One region of the Xenorhabdus budapestensis genome, then DNA from elsewhere that is predicted to be linked to it. Evidence: predicted binding sites of a transcription regulator. Region 1 holds the regulator's gene; each other region holds the start of a gene.
What was found. The regulator LexA, encoded in region 1, represses DNA repair genes until DNA is damaged. The targets are predictions, from matches to a motif close to TNCTGTATGTACATACAGNA.
Positions count from the first base shown of each region.

Region 2: HGO23_RS08895 (metal-dependent hydrolase) is a predicted target of LexA. The motif match lies at 2,299-2,318, and genes of this name have one in related genera.
Region 3: sulA (SOS-induced cell division inhibitor SulA) is a predicted target of LexA. The motif match lies at 1,754-1,773, and genes of this name have one in related genera.
Region 4: dinB (DNA polymerase IV) is a predicted target of LexA. The motif match lies at 2,043-2,062, and genes of this name have one in related genera.

Region 1 covers NZ_CP072455.1:1,231,042-1,235,264, reverse strand. The annotation lists gene plsB (glycerol-3-phosphate 1-O-acyltransferase PlsB) at 1-1,557, opposite strand, end outside; gene HGO23_RS05610 (diacylglycerol kinase) at 1,695-2,066, shown strand; gene lexA (transcriptional repressor LexA) at 2,185-2,802, shown strand; gene zur (zinc uptake transcriptional repressor Zur) at 2,935-3,399, opposite strand; gene HGO23_RS05595 (hypothetical protein) at 3,606-3,743, opposite strand; partial or broken gene HGO23_RS05590 (IS5 family transposase) at 3,896-4,223, shown strand, end outside.
Region 2 covers NZ_CP072455.1:1,954,345-1,958,567, reverse strand. The annotation lists gene HGO23_RS08910 (metal ABC transporter permease) at 1-268, shown strand, start outside; gene HGO23_RS08905 (fructosamine kinase family protein) at 412-1,275, shown strand; gene HGO23_RS08900 (YniB family protein) at 1,568-2,107, opposite strand; gene HGO23_RS08895 (metal-dependent hydrolase) at 2,358-2,951, shown strand; gene HGO23_RS08890 (L-cystine transporter) at 3,390-4,223, shown strand, end outside.
Region 3 covers NZ_CP072455.1:2,820,897-2,825,119, forward strand. The annotation lists partial or broken gene HGO23_RS12190 (IS110 family RNA-guided transposase) at 1-771, shown strand, start outside; gene HGO23_RS12195 (TfoX/Sxy family DNA transformation protein) at 943-1,659, opposite strand; gene sulA (SOS-induced cell division inhibitor SulA) at 1,793-2,353, shown strand; gene ompA (porin OmpA) at 2,707-4,002, shown strand; gene matP (macrodomain Ter protein MatP) at 4,100-4,223, opposite strand, start outside.
Region 4 covers NZ_CP072455.1:3,249,641-3,253,863, reverse strand. The annotation lists gene HGO23_RS14145 (choline transporter) at 1-1,863, shown strand, start outside; gene dinB (DNA polymerase IV) at 2,084-3,139, shown strand; gene pepD (beta-Ala-His dipeptidase) at 3,211-4,223, opposite strand, start outside.

The DNA.
Region 1 (4,223 bases):
ATTGATGTTAACCATAATATTACCAGCCAGCTTACTGACTGTTGGTGTCAACCATGCCGGGCGCTGCGCTTCTATTGGATCGATAGAATCACGCCATTCTGGAACATGTTGGTTCAGATATTGTACTAATGGGATTGGTTCACCAAAGTTCACATAGCCTTGCCCCAGATTACGTAGTTTACGTAACCCACGAACCATCTGGAAAAACCCTTCTTTTTCTTTGGTTGCGCCCCGTAGCTCTTTGGCATAAGTCGTAACCTCCATCACATGTTCATAACCGATATAGATTGGCACAATGGTAATAGGGCGTGATTCTCCGCGCAGCATTGTCTGTAATGTCATCGAAAGTGTACCGGTTTTCGGATCGAGCAGGCGGCCTGTCCGGGAGCGTCCTCCTTCAACAAAATATTCAACAGAATAACCACGGGAAAACAGTTCTCCCAGATATTCGCGGAAAATTGTCGAATAAAGTTTGTTGCCTTTAAAAGTGCGGCGGATAAAGAACGCACCAAGGCGGCGGAATATCGGCCCTGCTGGCCAGAAATTCAGATTAATACCGGCTGCAATATGTGGTGGAACTAGCCCCTGATGATAAAGCACGTAAGAGAGCAGCAGATAATCCATATGGCTGCGATGGCATGGAACATAGACCAGCTCATGACCATCTTGAGCCAATTGGCGGATCCGTTCGGCATTATGGACATTGATGCCCTGATAGAGCCGGTTCCACGTCCAGCTTAAAACACGGTCTGTTATGCGTACAGTTTCATAGGAGAAATCCGCTGCAATCTCTTCCAGCATATTGATAGCGTTCTGTTTTGCTTTCTCTGGCGAGATTTTCTTACTACGGGCTTCATCGGCAATGGCTTTTTCAATGGCCTTGGATGCCAGTAACTTTCTGAACAGATCCTGTCGGGCAGGTAAACGTGGCCCGACTGCTGCCAGACGTTGACGGGAATAGTGGATACGTGCAACACGGGCAAGTTTATTGGCAATAATCGTATCCGTACCATGGTCATCGGCTATACTGCGTAATGAAACAGGCGTGGAGAAACGTACAAAGCTATCCCGACCGAGCCACAGGATTGCAAAAAACTTCTGGATCCCATTAAGAAGGCGCAATTGTGGTGCTGTATTTGTTTCTTGTCCTTCACGCCCCGGGGAACGTCCAAACATCACGGAAACGGGCACCATCTGAATATCCAGATTAGGGTTATTGCGATGTAAGTCCAGATAAGAATGAAAAATCTTTACGGATTCATGCTTAGGCGCATAGCAGCGGAACACTCGTGGGCCGTCATCAATAAAAACACAACTTGGAAGCTGTGCATCATCAATATCTAAAGGGTTTAACGGATCTGGTAGATCTTGAGCCAGACATTGTTGACGTAAAGTCAATAAGTCGGCTTTTGAATGATACGGAAGCACATACAAAATAGGCCGGGTCGTATCAAGACTCAACTCTTGAATGGGAGCCGTTGGAATAAGTTTACTTTTTACTAAAAGTTTTATCGGAAAATTCAATAATTTATAATATATTTTACGCCAAGCTGACATAACTGCTTTAAGCCTCTTATTAGCAATGCGTCGCAAGCATACCAGAAACAAATTTTGAGATCTGTGGAAATAAGATAATAATAAGAGCTAAAAGTTATATGATCTTAAAACTATTATGATTATTGAAGAAAATTTTTATGGCGAATCAATCAACAGGCTTGAACCGTATTATTAAAGCGGCGGGATATTCAGCAAAAGGGATTAAAGCTGCGTGGCAGAATGAGGCTGCATTTCGACAAGAGGTAATTTTAGCTGTCTTAGCGATTATTGTGGCATTTTCCTTTGATTTTGGCATGCTTGAGAGACTTTTTCTCATTAGCTCTGTCATATTGGTGGTTATTGTTGAAGTGCTAAACAGTGCAATTGAGGCTGTGGTTGATCGAATCGGCAATGAATATCACGAATTGTCGGGGCGAGCAAAAGATATGGGTTCTGCTGCCGTATTTTTAGCTGTTATTTTGGCACTGTTCATCTGGGTAACAATCATAGGGTCGCATTTTATACGCTAAGGTGATTTATTTTTCGTCAAAATTCGTTATTTAGCAGCTTTTACATTCTGACAGGTTCCCAATTCAATTTTAGCTGTATATACTCACAGTCAGACTGTATAAACAAACAGGGGGCGAAATGAAAGCATTAACTGCCAGGCAGCAACAGGTTTATGACTTGGTGCGTGATCATATTTCGCAAACGGGTATGCCACCGACACGTGCTGAAATTGCAGCACGCCTTGGTTTTCGTTCACCTAACGCAGCAGAAGAGCATTTAAAGGCACTGGCGCGTAAAGGGGTGATAAAAATTGTCGCTGGTGCTTCCAGAGGTATCCGTTTGCTGCTTGAAGAGGAAGATGAAGGTACGGGATTACCACTAATCGGTCGTGTTGCTGCTGGTGAACCACTATTGGCTCAGGAACACATCGAAAGTCATTACAAGGTGGATCCGGAATTATTTAAACCAAATGCTGATTTTCTATTGCGTGTTCGCGGTATGTCTATGAAAGATATTGGTATTATGGATGGTGATTTGCTTGCTGTGCATAAAACTCAGGATGTTCTTAACGGGCAGGTTATCGTGGCACGGATTGAAGATGAAGTCACAGTAAAACGCTTTAAACAAACAGGAAACAGAATTGAACTGATTGCTGAGAATCCTGAATTTGAGCCTATCGTTGTGGATTTACGCGAACAGAATTTTACCATTGAAGGATTGGCAGTTGGCGTTATTCGTAATGGGGATTGGTTCTGATTGTAAAAGCGTTACACTTTGTCATTTTGGGCGGTCATTTGTCATTGTTCCCGCGAATCAAACGTTTATATGGGAACTTGGAAATTAATAAACTTATCAGTGATGACCGCCTAATAAAACGGAGTTTAAAACTTATTCCGTACAAGAATTCATTTCATGGCAGGAAGAGCACAAGCCGTGAACTTCTATCACACTGTGCCGCAGATGAAATCCTGCATATTGCGCTAAATTTTGTATAGCTGATTCAATATTTTTAGCATCCCGTTCGGTAACAGAACCACAACTATCACAAAGAAACATAGCTGATGTATGGCAAGGTTCTTCAAAGTGGTGACAAATCACATAGCTATTCGTAGATTCTATTTTGTGGACAAAGCCTTGTTCCAGTAAAAACTCCAACCCACGATAGACCGTTGGTGGCTTTGCCTGTGGCTCAACTTCACGGAGCAGATCCAGCAAATCATAGGCACTTATTGCACCTGGTTGGGCTGAAATTAAACGCAGAATTTCAAGGCGTTGAGGTGTTAAACGAACCCCTCGTGACAGGCAGATTGCCTCAGCCTGTGTCAGTAACTTTTTTTGGTTGATAGTTTTCATTACATCTTTCACACCCAGCATATGCCAATGGTTGTAATGTTATCATGTTTTTCAATTCGTAGCTGAAATCTACTTAATGGTCATGACCCTATCATTCTTCTTTATTATCAATTAATAAATTAGTTTTCTTATCTTTTGCGGTAGATACTATGACTGTTAAATTGGGTTATTTACCAAATAGCTAAGCCAGCAATAACAACACCAATCTAGCCATTGATCTTATAAGCATAAATAGCAACAACAGAGCCTATTGCACTCCCCGAATAACATCTTGTCATATAAGCTGCGATCAGCCTGTTTCTTGCTTCTGGCAATACTCTATAAATGGTGCTTTGGTTAATCATATTTAACCCCTGTGTAGCTAAATCCAATGAAATAACTCCTGAAATTAATAAATAATTAGATTAGGGCGTGTTGACGTTTGAACGAGGGGATTTGAATGGCATGATAATTTGGTATCTTTATTTTTGCCAAAAAACTCGTAACCAGAACTATCATGCCAAGACCCATGTTATCAGACCCTGTGTGGGATAAGCTATTTGTATTCATGCAACAAAATCGGCTTGTCTACCATAAAAAAACGCATCGCCTAATGCTGGCAGGTATCCTTTTTCAAATGAGAACCGGGAGCCCTTGGCGGGAACTGCCTGTTGAATATGGGAAATGGAATACCGTTTTTAAGCGTTTTAATGCGGGGTCAAACAAAGGTGTTTTTGATTCATTATTCAAGGAATTAGCTAAAGATTCTGATACTGAATGGTTGTTCATTGATGGCAGTATTTTCCGTGCTCATCAGCACAGTTCAGGCGCGGTTTCAAAGGAGA
Region 2 (4,223 bases), 720 kb from region 1:
CATTGCTATGCTGATATCCCCCGGCATTATTGCTTTTATTCTCTGCCGGAGTTTTGATCGAATGTTGATTGTTGCCATAATAGCATCTGTTTTATCAAGTGTTTTAGGCACAATAATCAGCTTCCATATCGATGGTGAAACAGGTCCATGTATTGTTATCATTCAGGCTATTTTCTTCACATTTGCCGTTATTTATGACCAAATAAAATTAGCTAGAAAGAAAATGCATAGAAAGTTGACCAAGGACATATTCTCTCCATCATTATGAGTCTTCAATAAAATCAAATTAAAGGGCTATATCTGATTTAGATATAGCCCTGTCAATTTCATTTAAATTCCTTTTTAATCTGTTCAATCGTCGGTTCTGTATGTACTATGAGCATAGTAATTGTCAACTTAATGAGGTGAGTCATGTGGCAAACTGTTAGCCATCTATTAAGTGAACATTTTGGTGAGGCAGAAATCCGCAATCAAACGGAATTATCAGGAGGAGATATTCACCACTCGTGGTCTATTGAGTATGGCGGACAACATATCTTTGTTAAATCCAACACAAAAGAGATGTTGACTGTTTTTAAAACAGAGGCAGAACAGCTGGAATTATTAGCGCGTAGTAAAACAACGCGCGTACCTGAAGTTTACGGTGTTGGGCATGATCGTAGTCATAGTTTTCTTATACTGGAATACCTTCCCATAAAACCATTTGACGCTCACAACGCGTATTGCTTTGGTCAACAACTTGCTAAGCTGCACCAATGGAATGAGCAACCGAAATTCGGTTTTGATTTTGATAATATGCTTGGCACTACGATACAGCCTAATGGGTGGCAAAAACGCTGGGATCAATTTTACGCAGAAAAGCGTATTGGCTGGCAATTACAACTTGCAGCAGACAAGGGAATGGTATTCGGAAATATCGATTCTATTGTCCAAAAAATCGGTGACAAACTGCATTCTCATCAACCTGAGCCATCTTTATTGCATGGTGATTTATGGCCAACAAATTGTGCATCATTAAACAACAATTGTGCCGTAGCGTTTGATCCGGCATGTTATTGGGGAGATCGTGAATGTGACCTTGCTATGCTCCCTTTCTATCCTGAATTGCCTCTGCAAGTTCTTGACGGTTATCAAAGTGTCTGGCCATTACCATCAGACTTTATTGAACGACAACCACTTTATCAACTCTATTATTTACTGAATCGCTGTAATCTTTTTGGTGGCGATAGTTTCATTGCTGCACAAACCATAATCGATAATATATTATCTGAATAATCATTCTGACTATCTACAGAATAAAATAAAATTTTTTCTTTCAAATCTAATCCAATAGTTAAAGTTAATAACTAGATTTTATTCAGTTATTATTTAATTTTTATAAAAATACAAATACAAATAGAAATAAAGCAATTAAATACATAATAAAAATTAATTACATCATATTACCTTCAGTTTACGAGTAATATGTCTACCCAATATCAGAGTGCTATTTTAGTCAGTTTTCAGTTCTATTCTTAGATATATCAGTAAGCTGCGGAGCTAACCACTCTCGCAGCTATCTTATATATTACCAACCTAATAATTTCAATAAAAAATAGGCAATTGCGCCGATAATAATGGGTGATATATAAAGAGTGAATATTTGGCTGAACAATGAATGGCGTGGAAATTTGATTTTAGCTTCCAACTGTTTCTTAGTTACACCGCTATCTTTAGCTTTCTCAAGGATCATATGGTCTTCAATCTGTTCCTTAACGAATTTGAATTGACGGTATATCCTCAAACCAGATGCACTCATTGCCAAACCAACAAACATCAGAAAATAAATAATCAAAAAACTGACATTTGCTCCTGTGATCGTCGCTATGTAGTCTGGAGTTGGAGAATGCTTCCAAAAAAAATCCAAGAATGATGTATTGAATTTGATCATTTCAGCCATCATTCTCAAAAAATCATTCAATACTGCATTAATCCCCTCACCTTTAACCTTATGTTGCCACACTAGGTTAATCACTGAAACTAAAGTTGACAAAAAAGTGGGTACAAAAATAATCCACCCCAACAGCCGCTTCGCAATAGCAACATATCTTGCTTGTTGATACGTCATTAATACTCCTCATGAGTATATACCCAATAGATTTCAAGTTATAACGCGACAGTAAGTGAACGAATCTCCAGAAGCATAGACAGTTATTCTAGACAAAAATCAGTTAAATATTAGTGTCATATGTTAATAAATAAAAGGTTTTTCTTGTTTACCCCCTATTCAACTTATACAAAACCCTCTATACTAGCGAGAACTGTATGTATAAACAGCAATAAATATCAATATAACAAACAACTCAGTATAAATAATTATGACAGCAGAAGGGCATCTTCTCTTTTCGGTTGCCAGCCTTGTATTGGCTCATCAGCTAGAAATTACTCCAGAAATAGCACAGGGAGATTGGTTGCATATGCTTCCTGGTGTGCTTTTGGCTTCTTTACTACCTGATATTGATCATCCACATTCAACGTTAGGCAGGTTATTCCGTTTTATTTCCATTCCTATTGCACGACTTTGTGGGCATCGTGGTTTTACACATAGCCTATTAGCACTAGTTGTTGGCATTATTCTCTTTCAGACCAAAATGCCAGCTGACTGGCCCATACCAACTGACTTTTTCCACGCCATGATCGTAGGCTATATCAGCCATTTGGTTGCAGATATGCTTACGCCAGCAGGTATCCCTCTCTTATGGCCATTAAAAGTGCGTTTCCGGATCCCTATATTAAGGGGAAAAGAGCGCAAAAAAGCGGAACGATTTATAGCCGTTTTGATTGTAGCAATTGCTATTCTCATTCCACAGTACATCGATTTTTCGTTTATGCACTATTTAGACAAACTACCACTCGATAAGCTGTCACTTGATAAGTTAAATATCGATAAATTACAAAATCTATATAAATAACTGAGTTTATTTTTAATCAAACCATAACCCCATTTAAAAGATGGGGTTAACTCACAACATAAGTATTACTTTTTAATTTTTACTTATCATTTTTATCTTCAACGTCGCTACTTTGTTAGTTATGTCCCCTATTTTGATGTAACGATCTGAAATTTATTAATTATATAACACCAGAAAGCCCATATATCACGCGGTAAATCTCTGCATATTGTTACCAAATCTAAACAAGGTGAAAATAAATTACATAAGGACATATAACTAATTGCACTAGCTAGTGATAAATAATTATATTTTATTCTTTTTAATTATAAGAAAGCCAATTCTTATATTGATACCATGCATAGTTAATAGAATATATGGTGCAACTTCTTGTTATAACTTGAAGTAAGCATATTCCATACAAAAAAGTCATATTAGTCAGAATATTGGAGACTGGGGATGAATTTACCACTCGTTATTAATGTGCTGATTTTCGCAGCGTTACTCATATTATTAGCTAAAACGAGTTCAGATCAATGGAGCCTATCCAAGAAAGTTCTTATTGCCCTGATTGTAGGCGTTTTTTTTGGATTGGCATTAAATGTGATTTATGGTGCACACAATCCTATTGTGAAAGAATCAATTAAATGGTTCAACATTGTCGGTAATGGTTATGTACAATTGTTACAGATGGTTGTTATGCCATTGGTTTTTGCCTCTATACTGAGTGCAGTTGCACATCTGCATAAGGCGTCTTCTTTAGGTAAAATCAGCTTCCTGACTATCGGTACTTTACTGCTCACTACCGCCATTTCCGCTTTAATTGCTATTTTTATCGCCAGTATGTTTGGCTTGACCTCTGCTGGGTTAATTCAAGGTACGCAAGAAACTGCGCGTCTGTCGACGATTGAAGCAAACTATATTCATCGGGTTTCAGAGCTGAGTGTGCCGCAATTAATCCTCTCTTTTATTCCTAAAAATCCATTTGCAGATCTCACAGGAGCAAGCCCAACTTCAATTATCAGTGTAGTCATTTTTGCAACATTCCTGGGAATTGCTGCATTACAAATGATAAAAGATGACCGCAAGCGTGGTGAGCAAGCACTTGTTGCCATCGATACTATGCAGGCATGGGCAATGAAACTTGTCAGACTGGTTATGCGCCTCACTCCATACGGTGTAATGGCTTTAATGACTAAAGTTGTTGCCAGCTCCAATATTCACGATATCGCACAATTAGGTAACTTTGTTGTTGCTTCCTACGTCGCTTTAGGTCTGATGTTTGTTGTACAC
Region 3 (4,223 bases), 1.6 Mb from region 1:
TACGCTTCAGGCTGAAAGTTTTGATGTCGTTGTCATCAACTCCAGACAAGCCCGTGACTTTGTGCGTGCCATGAGGTATCTGGCGAAGACCGACCGTATTGATGCCAAAATGCTGGCTCAGATGGCGGAGGTGATAAACCGTCATCCCAAGCGGGAATGTTTTATTCGTGCGATGCCTGATGAAAAGAGTCAGGTCCTGGCGGCGATGGTGGTGCGCACAGACACCTGTTGGCTACCATGCTGGTTGCTGAGTGTAACCGTCTACATCCTTCTCATCCACAGAACCACAAAAGTATTAACGTGATTATTGAGGTGCTGGAAAAAGAGCTGTCACGCATCGACAAGGATATGAATAACCATATCAGAACGTATTTTAAAGTACTCGCTGACAGGCTCTGCATCGTTAAGGGGATTGGCACGATGACAACCGCCGTTTTATTGGTAGAAGTGCCTGAGCTGGGTAAGCTTTCGCGTCGCGGAATCAGCGCCCTTATTGGTGTTGCTCCTGCTAACCGTGACTCAGGGACGATGCGGGGCCGACGAAACCCTCTTTGGTGGGTGAGCGGGAGTGCGTACTGTGTTGTATATGTCGACGCTTGTGGCAACCCGCTTTAACCCGGTGAGCAGGATATTTTACAACCGCCTGTTGGCGGCAGGTAAGCCCCAAAAGTAGCACTCGTTGCCTGTATGCGTAAGCTTCTAACTATCCTGAATGCCATGGTCAAAAAGAACGAAGAATGGGATGAACCGTACCATCAAATTACCTCATAAAAATATCGTTCAAGACAGATACTGTGTTTCCTGTCAAACACAATGTAAGCTTTGATCAAAGCTCAGACCGCTGACAAACCCCGTTATTTTCAACGAGGTTTGTCAGCGGTCTGAAGATAGGGGCTATGCCCCTTTTAATTTTTACCATGACGGGTAATTTTAATTACTTCATTATTCTAATTCTTTATGCCAGAGCAACAAATCATGTCGTAATTTTTCTGGTAAAACAGCGACATGACAACCCTCTATTGCACCAGCCAACGCAAGCAATACATTAACACTCGTCTTTTTCCTATTTCGCTGCAATTTAAGATAAGTCGCTTTTGCTCCCAACACGCGCAATTCTTCTACTTTAGATATGCCTATTTTCCATAATTGACGCTCCAGAACTATCCCCAGATTGGGAAGATCCTTTAACCTGAGAGGTATTTTCTGCCTGCTGATGATATCTGCTAATGTACATTGATAGGCCAAGTTGATATATTCAAATAATTGCTTTTGATCCTGCCAAAGCGACTCACCGACTCGGTAATACCGCAAAGCCACTGGAATGCCCCTTTTTAAATAGATAAACTTCTCCATGCCTATGACTTTAAATAATACCTCTGCATGACTATTTCCTCGTAAATAAAGCTCTCCCTCAGAACTCAGGGCGAACAAGACTCCATCAATTGATAATCCAACTCCACCAAATTGAGACTTCTTTTTAAGTTTTCCCAGTGAAGATACACTATGTTCCAATTGATCAAAACGAGTCCCAGATAAAATCATTTTTATCACTCCATGAATTATATCCTGATTAAATATTTTATATGCTATATCCATGTTTGCCATTAATGAAATAGATAACAAGAACAAGTAATTAAAACCATACTCAATCTGTTCCAACCTGCCAATCATTAAGTTAGAAAAAAACTGTTTTATGTAAATTTTTGCGAAGCGCTTTGAAAAAAATGCCCTTGCTTTTAGACAAACAACCGAGTACTGTATAAATATACACGCATCCATGGTGGGGTGAACTATGAATATTCAATTAATTTTGGAATATCTTATTGAGAATAAAATTAACCGTAATAGAGCTCAAAAAATAGATAATGTGACAAATATCACATCTCCAAAATTACAATTCTCTATTGAATCTGGTCAGTCCACTTTACCAGCAACAAATTCTATGGTTAGAGAATTGCTCTACAATGAGCAACAACCTACGATCAATCAAATCCTTCTCCCTTTATTACATCAATCTGGGAATGAAAATAGATGGTTACTCTGGATTACACCTAATAGGAAACTAAGCCGCCAATGGCTAATAAATTCAGGCTTACCTTTAAGTAAAATTATTCAGTTAAACCAAATCCTTCCCATTGCCTCTCCTAATGCCATGGAGAAAGCACTAGCAAGTGGCAATTACAGTGTAGTTTTAGGATGGCTACCAGAATTGTCTGAATATGAGGTACAAAAACTACAGTTGGCAGCTCATAAAGGTACAGCATTAGGTTTGATTATGCGTCCACAGAATTTATCCGGCCAACTCAAGATATTATCAAGCACAATAAAAGTTCATTCTATTTACTATCATTGAATTAAATTAGGATTTATCTCAATATTTTTTATAGTAAACAACCCGCCACTAATATCTGCTCTTATTTATAAGAAAATTCAACGTATTATAATAGTAAATATCGTAAATTACCGTCAGTAACATTTAGCAATTGTAATTGTATATTTAAAAAATTTGCGTCACGAATCATAGTGTACTTGTAAGTTTTAAAGTTCGTTGTAGACTTTAACAAAGTCGGGATTGTACTTGCTAATCTTATATTTCAGGAGCCATCTATTGATAGAAGTGCATATACCCAACTAAATATCTCAACTAACGGCCAATAATAAGACTTTTAAGGCTAACTGCTTATTTGGATGATAACGAGGCGTACAATGAAGAAGACAGCTATCGCAGTGGCAGTAGCAACTTTCGCAACTGTTGCTCAAGCAGCTCCCAAAGAGAATACCTGGTATGCTGGTGCTAAGTTAGGTTGGTCCCAGTTTAATAAAACAAAATTTACTGATTTCGGTTCTAATGCAGCAGAATCGTATTCAATATTCAAGAAAGCGAAAGGAGGGAAAGGACTTACTATAAGTGATCCAAATTTTCCCCCTACTCCTACTCAGCCGTTTGCCGCAACAGGTAATGCAACAGACAAAAATCAATTGGGTGCTGGAGCTTATATAGGTTATCAGGCAACTCCATATTTGGGTTTCGAACTGGGTTATGACTGGTTAGGGAGCATAAAATATAAAAGCTCCGCCAATAATGGGGATTTCCGTGCTCAGGGTGTCCAGTTGACAGCAAAATTAAGCGTTCCGGTTACGAATGATTTAGATGTTTATACCCGCCTGGGAGGGATGGTATGGCATTCAAAGGTTTCAGCCCACTATAATTCTAAAGACATATCTTATACAGGTGAACTTTTCAATAATAATAAGGGAGCTGATGGTAAGTATCCAGACTTAGCCAGGTCGCCAACTACAGACAAGGTAAATGTGAAAACCAGTAGTACAGGCATTTCTCCATTAATAGCTATTGGTGCTGAGTACGCACTAACCAAAAATCTGGCAACTCGTTTGGATTATCAGTGGACCCCAAAAGTAGGTCGAGGGGGGGATGGTAACTCACGTCTGGATGGCCGTGAGGCTGCTATCGGTGCCCGACCGGATATTGGCCTGCTAACTGTTGGTATTTCTTACCGTTTTGGTCAGGATGAAGCAACCCCGGTTGCTGCACCTGTTACTCCGGCTCCAACTCCTGCTATCGAGAAAAAGAGCTTTACCCTACGCTCTGATGTTCTGTTCAACTTCAATAAATCAACATTGAAACTTGAAGGCAAGCATGAGCTGGATAATCTCTATAACCAACTAACGAAAATTGATCCAACTCAGGGGCATGTTTTGATAATCGGTTATACTGACCGTATTGGTAGTCAACGCTATAATTTGCCCCTGTCTCAAAAACGTGCTCAATCCGTTGTAGACTACCTGGTAGCAAAAGGTATCCCTGCAAACAGTATTCAAGCTGAAGGTCGCGGTAAAAAAGATCCTGTTACTGGGTCAGCATGTAATAACATCAAAGCTCGCGCTAAATTGATTGATTGCCTGGCACCAGACCGCCGTGTAATCATCAATATTCAAGGTACTCAGGAAATTAATCAGACTCAATCCAAAGTATCTCTGTAATATGCTCATTAGTAATAGAAGTGCAAACCCCATGCGTGAGCATGGGGTTTTATTTGGCAGTAAACTTCGTCTGTCATCGTGCTATAAGCTGTTGGATTCATTTCCCTAAAATAGCAGCCAAATCCTGTTTCAAGCTCAACATCTGGTGAGTATATTTTTCTTTATATTCGGCATCTTCCAATAGTTGCACTATTGTTTCTGATAACGTCTTACCTCGGCGC
Region 4 (4,223 bases), 2.0 Mb from region 1:
CTGCTGGCTGCAACGCTTTATATTGTCTTTGTCATATTTGTTGCATCTTCCCGTTTTGGTTCTATCAAACTAGGGCCGGAACAATCTAAGCCTGAGTTCAGTTTGCTCAGTTGGGCGGCAATGTTGTTTGCTGCCGGGATAGGTATTGATTTGATGTTTTTCTCAGTAGCTGAACCGGTTACGCAATATATGCGTCCACCTACGGGGGAAGGAGAAACGATTGAAGCAGCTCGTCAGGCGATGGTGTGGACATTGTTCCACTATGGCCTGACGGGCTGGTCTATGTATGCTCTGATGGGGATTGCTCTGGGCTATTTCAGTTATCGTTACAACTTGCCATTAACTATCCGTTCAGCGCTCTATCCTATTTTTGGCAATCGTATCAAAGGGCCTATCGGTCATACCGTGGATATCGCTGCGGTAATAGGCACGATTTTCGGTATCGCAACTACATTGGGAATCGGTGTGGTGCAGCTAAATTACGGTTTGAAAGTGCTTTTCGGGCTGCCACAGGGCTTGGGCGTTCAGGGGGGATTAATACTGCTGTCGGTGATAGTAGCAACGGTATCTGTCACCTCTGGTGTGAACAAAGGCATTCGATTTTTGTCCGAATTGAATGTGTTACTGGCATTAGGGTTGATTCTATTTATCTTGTTTGTAGGGGATACAGAATTTTTGCTTAATGGACTGGTGCAGAATGTTGGTGATTACATCAGCCGTTTTATGAGCATGACACTCAATAGTTTCGCATTTGAACGTCCGACCGAATGGATGAATAACTGGACACTATTTTTCTGGGCATGGTGGGTTGCCTGGTCACCGTTTGTTGGATTATTCCTTGCGCGTATTTCCCGTGGCCGAACGATCCGCCAGTTTGTAATGGGAACCCTGGTTATTCCATTTGTTTTTACGCTGCTTTGGTTATCGATTTTTGGTAACAGTGCGTTATATGAAATTCTTCACGGTAATCGGCAATTAGCTGAAACAGTATTGCTCCATCCGGAGCAAGGTTTTTATAACCTTCTGGCACTTTATCCGGCTTTTACTTTTAGTGCTTCCGTTGCCACTATCACCGGGCTGTTATTTTATGTCACATCGGCCGATTCGGGATCGTTGGTTTTAGGCAATTTCACATCTAACCTCAGTGATATTAATAATGACGCACCAAACTGGCTGCGGATATTCTGGTCTGTGGCAATTGGTGTACTGACATTGGGCATATTGATGACGGATGGTATCTCTGCTTTACAAAACACCACAGTAATTATGGGATTACCGTTTAGTTTTGTGATCTTCTTTATTATGGCGGGATTGTATAAATCATTGCGAGTGGAAGACTTCCGTAAGGCCAGTGCATTGCAGAATACATCCCCAACATTGGTGCATGACAATGGTTCTTTGAACTGGAAGCAGCGCCTGAGTCGTATGATGCATTTTCCGGGAACGAAAAGTACCCAACGTATGTTGGATATGGTATGTCGTCCTGCGATGCAGGAAGTTGCAAAAGAGTTGGAATTACGCGGTGCGAAAGTGCAATTTAGCACACTGCCTTCGGAGGAGGATAAGCGCCTTAGCCCGCTTGAACTGATTGTTGATTTGGGGGAAGAACAGAATTTTATTTATCAGGTATGGCCGCAACGCTATTCCGTGCCCGGATTTACTTATCGTGCGAGATTGGGTAAGTCTTATTACTTCCGGTTGGAAACCTTTCTGATGGAAGGTACGCAGGGTAATGATTTAATGGGCTACACAAAAGAACAAATAATCAGCGATATTCTTGATCACTATGAAAAACATCTGAATTTTATTCATTTGAACCGTGAAGCTCCAGGACAGACTTTGATTTTCCCAAGTGGGGTATAAACCGGAAACGGTCTGTAATATGTCATTGCAGACCGTCTTGTTGGAAAAATAATCTAATTCCTGATTAGTTAATTTTTAGAATAAAAGACCTCTGGAAGAGAGATAATAAGAGTGAAATGCAGGTTGATATTTGCTTGTATGATAAAAATGGTTAAAAAAAGTAGCGCGTTATGATTTTTAACTGTATGTTTATACAGTTTCTTTGTCGTGGAGAGATCAGATGCGCAAGATTATTCATATTGATATGGACTGCTTTTTTGCTGCTATTGAAATGCGGGATAATCCATCACTTCGCGATATTCCTATTGCTGTTGGTGGCAGCGCTGACAGGCGAGGTGTTATCAGTACAGCCAATTATCCTGCCCGCCGTTTCGGCGTACACAGCGCTATGTCTACCTCAATGGCATTGAAACTTTGTCCTCAATTGAAAGTGATTTCAGGACGAATGATGTTCTATAAAGAAGTTTCTCAACATATCCGCCAAATTTTTTCCCGTTATACCGAACTGATTGAACCACTTTCTCTGGATGAGGCTTATCTGGATGTAACGGATTGCCAATATTGTCATGGCTCCGCTACGTTAATTGCTAAAGAGATTCGTCAGGTAATTTTTAAGGAGTTGCAACTAACTGCTTCGGCAGGTGTTGCACCCGTTAAATTTCTGGCCAAAATTGCATCAGATATTAATAAACCCAATGGTCAATATGTGATTGTTCCTGAACAAGTTGAAGAGTTTGTACAATCTTTACCATTACACAAAATTCCTGGCGTGGGGAAAGTAACTGCTAATCGATTATCAGATATGGGTTTGGAAACCTGTGTGGATGTGCAACGCTATGACAAGTTAGAGTTAATAAAAAAATTGGGGAAATTTGGCTTGGCACTTTGGCAGCGTTGTCATGGTATTGATGAGCGTTTAATCAAGCCTGAGCGCTTACGTAAGTCTGTTGGTGTAGAAAAAACACTGGCGCAGGATATTCATGATTGGCGTGATTGTGCCGAATTGGTTGAATATCTTTACCCTGAACTGGAAAAGCGGTTGGGAAAGGTCAAGCCCGATCTCCGTATTGCTCGTCAGGGCATTAAATTAAAATTTGATGATTTTCAACTGACGACACAGGAACATGTTCATCCTCTATTAGATAAACAGGATCTGCTTCGGATAGCCAGACAGGCTTGGGAAATTCGCAGAGAAGGCCGGGGTGTTCGGTTAGTTGGCCTGCATGTGACATTACAGAATCCACAACTGGAACGGCAGTTATTGTTGGAATGGTAATGTTGTCTGTTATGGGGAAAGCGTGTAAGAAAGAATATTCCCCTGCTTATGAGCAGGGGAATGTGCCGATATTACTCTTTTACCGGAATTGATTTCAGAATGGCAGTCAGCAATTGCCAATACTGACCAACACTCTTAATGTGAACTCTTTCATCAGGTGAATGCGCGCCACGAATGGTTGGGCCAATGGAGACCATATCCATATCTGGATATGGTTTTTTAAACAACCCACATTCCAGACCTGCGTGGATCACCATAATATTCGGAGTGTTGTCGAACAGTTGGTGATAAGTTTCGCGGACTAAATGCATAACCGGAGAATTAGCATCCGGCTGCCAGCCCGGATAACCACCACTTGCTGTTGTTTCTGCGCCGGACAGTTTTGCCAGAGAATTCAGCATTCCGACAACATAAGCTTTACCACTTTCAATTAATGAACGGATCAGACAGATAATTTCCACTTTGTCTGCTTCCATATTAACAACACCTACGTTCAGGGATGTTTCTACGACACCTTTAGCGACATCGCTCATACGGATAACACCGTTAGGCATGGTGTTTAACATAGAGATAAAACGAGACTGGCAATCTGCTGTCAATGCTGGTGATGAAGTTTCAATTTCGTCTAATAAGAGAGTCAAATTCGCTTCAGCAACCGCATATTCATTTTTCAATGTTTCCAGATAATTATTTTTTAACTGATGTAGCTTTTGGCACTGTTCTACTGGCACGGCAATGATAGTAGAGCCTTCACGAGGAATAGCATTGCGCAGTGTCCCTCCCTGAAAATGAATCAATTTCAGGTCAAGTTCTTCTGTATATGTAGCGAGGAAACGAGCCAGTAATTTGTTAGCGTTACCTAATCCTAAGTGGATATCACCACCGGAATGACCGCCTTTTAAGCCTTTCAGCGTTAGTTGCAGAGTTTGATAGTTTGCTGGCAGAGACTCGCGGGAGAGTGTTATCGTTGAGACAAAATCAATACCACCCGCACAACCCATATAGATTTCGCCTTCTTCTTCTGAATCAGTATTTATCAGAATATCAGCTTGTAACCAGCCGGGTTGAAGGCCGAATGCACCAT